Regions from separate parts of the Streptomyces sp. WAC00040 genome, predicted to be linked through region 2. Evidence: riboswitches for the same ligand, from Rfam matches in the RefSeq annotation. Region 2 holds a riboswitch; the other holds the start of a gene.
What was found. A riboswitch is a leader RNA that binds a small molecule or an ion and turns the genes downstream of it on or off. The one in region 2 is predicted to bind cyclic di-AMP.
Positions count from the first base shown of each region.

Region 1: it holds a riboswitch for cyclic di-AMP, as region 2 does, so the genes downstream of both, MDN94_RS06735 (M23 family metallopeptidase) here and MDN94_RS27565 (C40 family peptidase) in region 2, are expected to answer to the same signal.

Region 1 is NZ_JAKQZE010000001.1:1,479,678-1,485,134, reverse strand. It holds gene MDN94_RS06750 (globin domain-containing protein) at 1-995, shown strand, start outside; tRNA gene MDN94_RS06745 (tRNA-Met) at 1,082-1,155, shown strand; gene MDN94_RS06740 (PP2C family protein-serine/threonine phosphatase) at 1,412-2,515, shown strand; cyclic di-AMP (ydaO/yuaA leader) riboswitch at 2,769-2,925, shown strand; gene MDN94_RS06735 (M23 family metallopeptidase) at 2,937-3,980, shown strand; gene MDN94_RS06730 (aldo/keto reductase) at 4,109-5,053, shown strand; gene MDN94_RS06725 (PrsW family intramembrane metalloprotease) at 5,072-5,457, opposite strand, start outside.
Region 2 is NZ_JAKQZE010000003.1:473,721-479,177, reverse strand. It holds gene MDN94_RS27585 (8-amino-7-oxononanoate synthase) at 106-1,251, shown strand; gene MDN94_RS27580 (ATP-binding protein) at 1,472-1,903, shown strand; gene MDN94_RS27575 (LysR family transcriptional regulator) at 1,981-2,925, opposite strand; gene MDN94_RS27570 (LysE family translocator) at 3,009-3,638, shown strand; gene MDN94_RS27565 (C40 family peptidase) at 3,672-4,148, opposite strand; cyclic di-AMP (ydaO/yuaA leader) riboswitch at 4,152-4,314, opposite strand; gene MDN94_RS27560 (hypothetical protein) at 4,650-4,958, opposite strand; gene MDN94_RS27555 (ATP-dependent Clp protease proteolytic subunit) at 4,966-5,457, opposite strand, start outside.

The DNA of each region.
Region 1 (5,457 bases), on a different contig from region 2:
CGGGCATGCTGCTCGAGCGGCCCGACGAGCGGCCGGACGCGATGCTGGCGCGGATCGCCAACAAGCACGCCTCCTTGGGTGTCACCTCCGGCCAGTACAAGCTCGTGCACGAGCACCTGTTCGCGGCGATCGCGGAGGTGCTGGGCGACGCTGTCACCGCCGAGGTCGCCGCCGCCTGGGACGAGGTCTACTGGCTGATGGCGAACGCCTTGATCGCCGCGGAATCACGTCTCTACAAGGAGGCCGGCGCCGCCGACGGTGAGGTGTGGCGCAGCATGGAGATCGTCGAGCGGCGCGAACAGACGCCTGACGTGGTCTCGTTCCTCCTTCGGCCGGCCGACGGATCTCCCGCCGGCGCCTTCAGGCCCGGGCAGTACGTCAGTGTCCAGGCCGAACTACCTGACGGCGCACGGCAGATACGCCAGTACAGCCTCTCCGCGGCCCCCGGTGGCTCGCAGTGGCGCATCACCGTCAAGCGGGTGCGGGGCGCTGCCGGTCCACAGGGTGAGGTCTCCTCGTGGCTCCACGAGACCGCGCGGGCCGGGGATCTGCTGACCGTCTCCTTGCCCTTCGGCGATCTGGTGCTGGGCGAGGACGAGGGCCCGCTGCTGCTGGCGTCCGCCGGCATCGGCAGCACGCCGATGCTCGCCATGCTCGATCACCTCGCCGCCACCGGTTCCGACCGCCGGGTCATCGTCGTGCACGCCGACCGCAGCGCGGCGGACCACGCCCACCGCGAGGAGTTGCGCCGTCTCGTCGACGCCCACCCTTCGGCGTCCCTCCACCTCTGGTACGAGGCCGGCGGCGACGCCGGTGCGGCGGCCGGGCCGGCCGACATCGGCGCACTGGACCTCCCCGAGGGGCTCACGGCCTATCTGTGCGGCCCGTTGCCGTTCATGCGCTCCGTACGGGGTGAGCTGCTGCGCCGGGGCGTTCCCGCCGCGGCCGTGCACTACGAGGTGTTCGGGCCCGATCTCTGGCTCGGTCAGGAGTAGCCGGCGACGATTTTCCGGCCTTCTCCCGGCGCTGCTCGTAATTGGTACGGATCTTGCTCTGCATGGCGTAAGGTTGTGTTCACCGACGCGGGGTGGAGCAGCTCGGTAGCTCGCTGGGCTCATAACCCAGAGGTCGCAGGTTCAAATCCTGTCCCCGCTACTGATGACACCGGCCCGGTGGTCGATCGAGAAGATCGACCACCGGGCCGGTGGCTTTTTCCGAGCGTCCCGATCGTCGCCCGGTCGGGCGACCGGAAGTCGCCCCGCGGCGCGTCGGCCTTCAGCCTGATGGGGGCGCGGTACTGTCCGCAGCCGTCAGCGGACCCGGTAGGACCGGCAGGAGACCACCTTTGGGCCAGGAGTGGCGAGATCAGGGCGGCGCCAGAAGAACCCCGTGGTTCGTCCGCGTGTTGCCCATGGCGATGATCGTCGGCGGGGTGGTCTTCGACATGCTGACCCCGCCCCGGTTCACCGCCGTACCTCTTTATGCAGCCGCCCCGCTCGTCGCGGCGCCTGTCCTGTCATGGATGGCGACCCTGCTGACCGGGATCGCCGCGGTTCTGGCGCTGAGCGTCCTCCACGCCGTCAACAGAAGCTTCTGGCAGATCACGGTCCTCACCGAGACGACCACGGTGGTCACCGTCGTCGCACTCGCGCTGTTCATCAACATCCTCGTGCGGCGCAGCGGTGAGCGGCTCGCCTCGGCCCGGGTGATCGCCGAGACCGCGCAGCGGGCCGTCCTGCCCGCGCCGGCCGACCGGATCGGCGGTCTGCACATCGCCGCCCGCTATGAGGCGGCGCAGGCGGGCGCGTTCATCGGCGGCGACCTCTTCGCGGTGCAGGACACCCCTCACGGCGTGCGCCTCCTCGTCGGCGATGTACGGGGCAAAGGGCTGGGGGCGGTGGGGACCGTGGCCGTGCTCATCGGCGCCTTCCGCGAGGCTGCGGAGCAGGAGCGCTCGCTGGAGGGCGTGGCCCAGCGGTTGGAGCGGGCGCTCAAGCGCGAGGGCACCAGGCGTGAGGGGCTGGACGCCATGGAGGGGTTCACCACCGCCGTACTGGGCGAGATCCCGCGCGGCCGGCCCCTGGTGCGACTCGTGAACCGGGGGCATCCCGAGCCCTTGGTGCTGCACGCCGACGGGGCTCTGGACGTCCTGGTGCCGGCGCAGGCCGCGCTGCCGCTGGGTATGGGTGATCTGGCGGCGTGGCCGGACCGGGCGGACGAGTACCCGCTGCCCGACGGGGCGACGCTGCTGCTCTACACGGACGGGGTGACGGAGGCGCGGGACGCTCGCGGCGTCTTCTACGACCCGGTGGAACGGCTCGCGGGGCGTCTCTTCCCGGGGCCTGCGGAGCTGCTGGACGCGCTCGTCGACGACGTACGGCGGTACACCGGCGGCGGATCGAGCGACGACATGGCACTGCTGGCGGTCGGCAGGCCGGCGGAAGGGCAGCCGGAACGGCGCAGGACGGTGCCGGTGGTTCCGCCGGAGCCCGACGGTCGCGGCAGGCCTGCGTGACATAACGCCCCTGATACGGGTGGTGCGCACGCTCCGTAGTCGAAGGGGAGCCGTCCGCATAACATTTGATATGCCATCAGAACCGGGACCGCCTCTGATGTTTGATCAACTCGCCCGGTTCCGGCAGGTTCTGTCCGAGTAAGTCCCGGGTGAAGTCGTTAATGATCACCCGGAACAGCTTGGAATCCGGCCCCGGCGTCTATTAACGTTCGATAACGCAGTGCGGTCGTCCCAGCCGTCGCAGAGGCGGCGCCGTGCGCACGTGCCGAATCCCGCAAGGGAACCGGGGAACCACTAATTGGGGTGAATCGGTCACCCTTTGCCGCTCAGTCCGCGGTCGAGGGCGCCCGTAGGAGACCTTCCTGCTCCGAACCCGTCAGCTAACCCGGTAGGCGAGAAGGAAGGAAAGGAGTACGCCTTCGTGGCGTCCAACATGCCTGCCCCCGAGGCCCGCTTCGCGTCCGAACGTTTCAGTACCGACGCCCCCGAGCGGACCTGGGAGGAGTGGAATCCCACAGAGGACTCCGTCCGCCCCGTGCGCGGCCGGCACCGTGTCATCAAGCAGCGCGGCGGAATCGCCCGCAGCTCCACGGTGCTCGGAGTCGGCGTCATCGCCGCGGTCGGCGCGGGTGGCATAGCCACCGCGCAGGACAAGCCGGCGGTCTCCATCTCCCTTCCCGATTCCATCGCGGACAAGCTTCCCGACGCGAAGTCGCTTCCCGGCGTGGGATCCCTGATCTCCGACTCGGACGACTCCGACGGCGATGTCCACGCCGCGCCGCTCACCGCCGCGACCACGGTCGCCGACACCGGCGCCGGCCAGGCTCAGGCCGCCGGCTCCGGCGAGGCCCTGCGCGCCCGGATCCTCCAGCAGGCCGAGCAGCAGCAGGCAGAGGCCGACGCCGAGGCGAAGGCGGCCGCGGAGGCGCTCGCCGCCGAGCAGGCGGCGGCCGCAGCCGAGAAGCAGCAGAGCGCGGCCGAGGCCAAGGCCGCCGAGGAGAAGCGCAAGGCGGAGGAGGCCGCGCGTGCGGCGGCAGAGGCCGCGCGTCTCGCCGAGCTCGCCCGCAGCTTCTCCCTTCCGACCTCCTCCTACACGATCACCTCCACCTACGGTGAGTCCGGCGCGATGTGGTCCTCCGGCCAGCACACCGGCCTGGACTTCGCGGCACCGACCGGGACCCCGGTCAAGGCGGTGCACGGCGGCACGGTCAAGTCCGCCGGCTGGTCCGGCTCCTACGGCTACCGCATCGTCCTCGAACTCGAGGACGGCACCGAGGTCCTGTATGCCCACCTCTCCTCCATGACGGCGAGCGCGGGCCAGCAGGTGTCCACCGGCGAGACGATCGGGCGCGTCGGCGCGACCGGCAATGTCACCGGTCCGCACCTGCACCTCGAGGTGCACACCGCCGGCGGCGCGGGCATCGACCCGATGGCGTGGCTGCGCGACAAGGGCCTCACGATCTGATCCCTGCCCGGTACGGGTCGCGGTAAGTCCCGTGCCGGGCACATCCATGTCTCCGGCAGTCCTGGCGCACCCCCCCCGACGCCAGGGCTGCCGGAATAGCCGCTACGGGCACGGCCGTTGATCAGCGCATGACCTCTCTGCGCCCCCTCGGTTCCTCCGGCCTGACCGTCTCCCCGCTTGCTCTCGGCGGCAACGTCTTCGGCTGGACGGCCGACGAGGCGAGGACCTTCGCGGTCCTCGACGCGTACACCGCCGCAGGCGGCAACTTCGTCGACACCGCCGACAGCTACTCCTCGTGGGCCCCGGGGAACGAGGGCGGCGAGTCGGAGACCCTCATCGGCAAGTGGCTCGCGGCCCGCGGCAACCGCTCCGAAGTCGTCATCGCCACCAAGGTCGGCGCCCACCCCCGCCACAAGGGCCTCTCCGCGGCCACGATCAAGGCGGCCGCGGAGGAGTCGCTCACCCGGCTGGGCACCGACCACATCGACCTCTACTACACCCACTTCGACGACCCGTCCGTGCCCGTCGAGGAGATCATCACCGCCCTCGACCAGCTGGTGAAGGACGGCAAGGTGCGCGCGATCGCCGCCTCCAACATCAGCGCCGAACGGCTCCGGGCGTCCCTGGACTTCTCCGAGCGGGAGGGCCTAGCCCGCTATGCGGTGCTGCAGCCCCACTACAACCTGGTCTCACGCCGCACCTACGAGGGGGAACTGCAGGACGCCGCCGCCCGCGCCGGCCTCGCCGCCGTCCCCTATTACGCGCTCGCGTCGGGCTTCCTCACCGGCAAGTACCGGCCCGGCACCACGGTGGACAGCGCCAGGGCCCAGGGCGCCTCCAAGCACCTCGAGTCGGAGCGGGGGCTGAGGGTCCTCGACGTGCTCGACAGGATCGCGCAGGCCCGTGGCGTGGAGATCGCGACCGTTGCACTGGCGTGGCTGGCCGCGCAGCCGACCGTGGCCGCGCCGATCGCGTCGGCCCGCACGGTCGAGCAGGTGCCGGCCCTGGTGGCGGCGACGGACCTGGCCCTGACGGACGGCGAGCTGGCCGAGCTGACCGACGCGTCCGCCTGAGACCGCACCGGCGCAAGCTCAATAGCGGTAGGGGTTGTAGCCGCTGTAGTCGCGGTGCGGCGGCGGCAGCGGCGTCCGGGCCGTCGCCTGGGCGGCGTACGCCAGCGAAGGGCCCGCCACCTCCCTGCGCTGCCACAGGTGGTGCAGCAACTCCTGCTCGCGCTCCACGAAATCCGGGCCGGCCGCGCCCCGGTGGGCCCGGTGACGCAGGAAGGCGAGCGTCGTCGCGAACGCCTCGTACTCCGACACGGCGTGCCCGGCCGCCGGGCCGTACGCGCGCCGGGCGAAGTCCCTGGCCACGGTGCGGGCCCGCATCGACGACAGGGCGCGGGGCTCGGCCGCGGACATCCAGCCGGCCGCGGCGTACGCCGGAAGCTCCTCCGAGATCGTGCGCAGCTCACGCT
Region 2 (5,457 bases):
GAAGCCCACAACACCTGCGATTCGAGGTGTGTGCATGGCCACACCCGGTACCCGGGCCCGCCCGGCTAGGGTCTGTCCGCTGCCTACAAAAAGGACCGGACCGCCATGCCGAGGAATCCTTTCCACTGGATCGACGAGGAGTCGCGCCGACGCGAGCGGGCGGGTCTGGTCCGCACCCTTCGGCCGCGCCCCGCCGACAGTGCCCTCCTCGACCTGGCGAGCAACGACTACCTCGGCCTCACCCGCCGCGCCGAGGTCACCGAAGGCGCCGTGCGGGCCGCCCGCCGGTGGGGCGCCGGGGCCACCGGTTCCCGGCTCGTCACCGGCAGCACCGAACTGCACGCCGAACTGGAGCGTGAGCTCGCCGACTTCTGCGGCTTCGAGGCCGCCCTCGTCCTGTCCTCCGGCTACGCGGCCAACCTGGCCGCGGTCACCGCGCTCAGCGGCCGTGACGCCCTCGTCGTCTCCGACGCGGGCAACCACGCCTCCATCGTCGACGGCTGCCGGCTCTCACGCGCGGAGACGGCGGTCGTCCCGCACACCGACGTCGAGGCCGTGCGCAAGACACTCGAGGCCCACCCGGGCCGGCGCGCCCTCGCGGTCACCGACTCGGTCTTCTCCGTGGACGGCGACGCCGCACCGCTGCAGGGCCTCGCGGACGTCTGTCGTGAGCACGGTGCCGGGCTCCTCGTCGACGACGCGCACGGGCTGGGCGTCCTCGGCGACGGCGGCCGCGGCGCCCTGGACGCTGCCGGCCTCGCGGGCGCGTCCGGGACCGTCGCCACGCTGACGCTCTCCAAGTCGCTGGGCAGCCAGGGAGGTGCGGTCCTCGGGCCCGCCCCCGTCATCGACCACCTGGTCAACACCGCCCGCACCTTCATCTTCGACACCGGCCTGGCCCCGGCGGCGGTCGGCGCGGCACTCGCGAGCGTGCGGGTGCTGCGCCGCGAACCGGGGCTCGCAGGACGGGCGCGCGAGGTCGCGACGGCGCTGCACCACGGGCTGACCGACGCCGGACTGACCTCGGCCCGCCCGGACGCGGCGGTCGTCTCTGTGCAGGCCCCGTCCCCGGATGCGGCGCTGCGCTGGGCGGCGGACTGCCGCGACGCCGGACTCGTCGTCGGCTGTTTCCGGCCGCCGTCCGTACCTGACGGGATCTCCCGGATCCGGTTGACCGCCAGGGCGGATCTCACGGATCGGCAGATCGGAACGGCGCTCTCCACGATCATCCGGACCGCACCCGGCAGTTGAGCCGGGAGTGCTCCGCTGCCTCCGGTCGGTGGCCGTAAATACGGTCTGCCGTAGCAGAGTTCACCGCATCGAGCGACAGAAATGTGCGTCTCTCGGTGGATCGGCGCCACTGACGGACGATAAGTGGCAGTCTGACGCAGAAGCGTAATCCGTGGCCGTTCCCGCGTTTCATCCGCTACGAGTCGGAGCCCGGCCGCGGTGGGAAAGGGACAGCGCCGTCATGGCAGACCACCAAGAAGCATCCGCCACTCTGCCGAGCGATCCGGCGTCGGTAGCCGCCGCCAGGAGATATGTCACGGATGTTCTGTGCGAATGGGGGCTGGAGCCTGATGCCGAGACCGTCGAGACCGTCAAGCTGATCGTCTCCGAGCTCGCCACCAACTCCGTACAGCACACCTTCGGCCAGTCTCCGACCTTCACGGTGGATCTGCGCCTCGAGTGCGACGAGCAGTTGTGCATCGGTGTCACCGACAGCCATCCGCGCTGGCCTCAGCGGCTGCCCGCCGCCGTCCGGCAGGACAACGGGCGGGGCATGGTCATCATCCGTACGCTCACCGCGGAGTACGGCGGCCGGCTGTCCGTCATGCCCACGGAGGAGGGGGGAAAGACCGTCTGGATCGCACTGCCCTGGTCCGTGCCCGTGCAGAGCTGACCGCCGACCCGCCAGAAACGATTTGCCGGCTCGAACAGCCCGCGGCTCGAACAGCCCGTGCTTCGAACAGTCCCGGCTCAAACAGGCCCTTCTTCGCGGACGGACCGTGCCCTGCTGCCCGCCCTTGCGAACGCGCCGCGCATCAGCGCCCGCAGCGACCGAACGGCCGGACCCGACTCCTCGCCCCGGTGCGCCACCGAGATCGTCCTGCGGAACGACGCAGGTTCCAACTTCCTTACCCGCAGGGGCGTCGCAGCCATCGCGGCAACCATCTCCGGCACGACGGCCACCCCCAGTCCCGCGCTGACGAGCGCGCACACCAGTGCGTACCCCGGCGACTCACAGACCACGGTAGGTGTGGCGCCGGCGCTCGCGAGTGCACGCTCCACCCCCTTGCGCGGCGGATGCGACGGCGCGCTGCTGATCAGCGGCTGTCCCGCCAGGTCGCCCACGGGCAGCCGGCCGGAATCGTCGGCGAGCACATGCCCCGGAGCGGTCACGAGCACCAACTCCTCCACCAGGAGGGCCTCGACCACTACCCCCTGCGGCGCGGCGGCCGGCTCGGCCGGCTCATAGGCATGGGTCAGCGCCACATCGACCTCACCCGTGGCCACGGCCGTGACCCCGCCGGGCGGCTCGTACTCGGCGACGGTGAGCTCCACGTCCGGATGCGCGCGGCGGAAGGCGCTCAGCACGGGCGGCAGCAGATGGATCCCGACCGTCGTGAAGGTGCCGACCCGGAGCCGGCCGCCGGCCAGGCCGGTGAGCCCCGCCAGCTCATGGCGCGCCCGGGCCATCTCGTCCAGCACCCGGCGCGCGCGTTCCGCGAGCAGCTCGCCGGCCGCCGTCAGCCGTGCGCCACGGTGCGAGCGCACGAGGAGGACTGCCCCGGCCTCCCGTTCCAGCTTGGCGATCTGCTGCGAGAGCGCCGGAGCCGTGTACCCGAGCCGGGCAGCGGCCCGCGTGATGGAGCCGGCGTCCGCCACGGCGACGAGAGCCGTCAGCCGGGTCGGGTCGTACATGCCACCCCTTAAGCGTTGCTTCAGACCTCCCTGCAGAGATCGCAAGTACACGTTAAGGGCCGCGGGCGTCCACGCTGGGACGCATGGACGGACAGCTCATCGCTTTCATCGGGGTCGCCGCAGGCATGGTCGCCATGCCCGGCGCCGATTTCACGGTCGTCATGCGCAACGCGGTCGCCTCACGCCGCGCCGGTGTCGCCTGCGCGGCAGGAGTGGCCGGCGGGCTGCTCGTCCACACGGCCCTGGCCGTGGCGGGACTCGCCGCCGTACTCGCCACCGCGCCCGTTCTCCACCGGACGCTGCAGGCAGCGGGCGGTGCCTATGTGCTGTATCTCGGGGTCCGCTCGCTGCACGCCGCACTGCGCCCGTGCCCGGAGCCGGCAGATCCGCGGACCGCGGCCCCGTACGGCGTCGGACGCGGCCTGCGGCAGGGCTTTCTCACCAACGTCCTCAACCCGAAGGCGCCGGTGCTGTTCCTGAGCCTGCTCCCGCAGTTCGTTCCCGACGGCGCGGCCGTAATGCCGCGCACACTGCTGCTGGCCGGCACGATCGTGCTGATCGCGCTGCTCTGGTTCCCGGCGGTGGCGCTGATGGTCGACGGGCTCGGCCGGTGGCTGCGCCGGCCGCGGACCGCCCGCGCCGTCGAAGGCGTCTCGGGAGGCGCGCTGACCACGCTCGGCGCGGCCCTGCTGATCCGGTCGACCGCGCACTGACTCCACCCAGGTCCCACAGGACCTGGCGGCGCGTCAGCGCACGCGGCCGTACTTGACGCTCTTCGTCCAGATCTTGACCAGCCGGACCACGTCACCTGTCTTGGGCGAGTGCCAGATCTTCCCGTTCCCGGCGTAGATCCCCACGTGGTAGACGGCACCGCCGGCATGGAAGAACACCAGGTCACCGCGTTGTCGACGCGAGGCGGAGATATGACGGGTCCGGTTGTACTGCTGCTGGGCGGTGCGGGGCAGCTTCTTGCCCGCCTTCTTGTACGAATAGAGCGTCAGCCCTGAACAGTCGAAGCGGGACGGGCCCGTGCCGCCGTACCGGTACGGCGAGCCCTTCTTCGACGCGGCCACCTTGAGCGCCTTGCTCGCGTGGCTGCTGATCGCATGCGCTTCAACAGCGCCGCCCGGGGCCAGAAGCGTGCCGCCGACGGCGGCGATGGTGAGTGCCGATACGGCCCCCGCCCGTGAGAACAGGTGGGGGAGATGCATCTGCGCAGTCATGCGCAACCCTTCGTCAGCCGCCTGTGAAGGGTGACCTGTCGGGTTCGGACGGCGAAGACGCCCGGCCGCCGCAGCGGCTTCACCCCAAGGCGCGGCCGGGATCACCGGTCACGCCGTACTGCTGGGTCCTCCACTCCTGCCGATGCAATTCCGTCGACCAGACATCCGGTGCGGCGACAGGATTCAGCGTCCGCCCGGACCGCCCCGTCGAGGTGGCGGGGGCTTGTCGTCTCACGGATCGTTACCCACCGATGTCCGATTTCCGAGTTGAAACGGCTTTTGTGAAGCTGATCACGACTGGACCTTTCGGGTGGGCAGGCATCTCGGACCCCTTCTCCCGCGCTCCGGACCCGTCCCGTACCAGCAGTTGAAGCGCCTCATTGCGCCAGATCGGTGGTCCCGCCGATGCAAGTCCGGGGCCTTGCGACAACTTGGGCAAGGCTCCACCGAACGGGGTACGGGTGTCGCGCGCCGTGTCGGCGGGCGGCATCGGAACGTCCGTCAACTCGTGGAAACGGGAGGCATGGTCAGCCGGTTGGTCCTGCGCTCGCCGTCCAGGACGCGCAGCGCCTTGGTCAGCGTGTCCGTGTACACCTCGTTCTCCCCCCGGATGTGCATGAGTGTCAGGGCGTCCTTGAGTGCGGCGGCCCGCCCGACCAGCGCCTGCGCGGCGCGCAGGGCCCCGTAGGTATGGGTGGTGCGGGCGGGGTTGATCCTGCCGAGCAGGTCGACGACTTCGAGGTAGGTGTCGACGAACTCTGCCTCGGCGCGGGTCAGTGCCGGAAGTGGCGGCGGTTCGGGCGGCAGCATCCCGCGCTCACCTCGCCGTGGGTGGCACGGCCGAGAGCTTGCGGCTCGCGACGACATGGTCGATCAGGCCGTACTCCTTCGCCGCGGTGGCGTCGAAGATCTTGTCGCGCTCCAGGTCGGCCGTGATGCGGTCCAGGTCGTTGCCGGTGTGGCGCACCAGCATCGAGCCGAGTTGCTCACGCAGTCGCAGCAACTCGGCGGCGTGGATCTCCAGATCGGACGGCTGTCCGCGCAACGGCTCCTCGTATGCGGGCTGCTGCATCACGATCCGCGCGCCGGGCAAGGCCATGCGCTTGCCGGGAGTGCCCGCGGCAAGCAGGGCGACCGCTGTGGAGGCCGCCTGGCCCAGGCAGGTCGTCGCCACGTCGCACATGACGACCTGCATCGTGTCGTAGATGGCGGACATGGCGCTCAGTGATCCGCCGGGGGAGTTGATGTACAGGCAGATGTCCTGGTCGGGAGCCTCGTACTCGAGGTGCAGGAACTGCGCGATGACGTC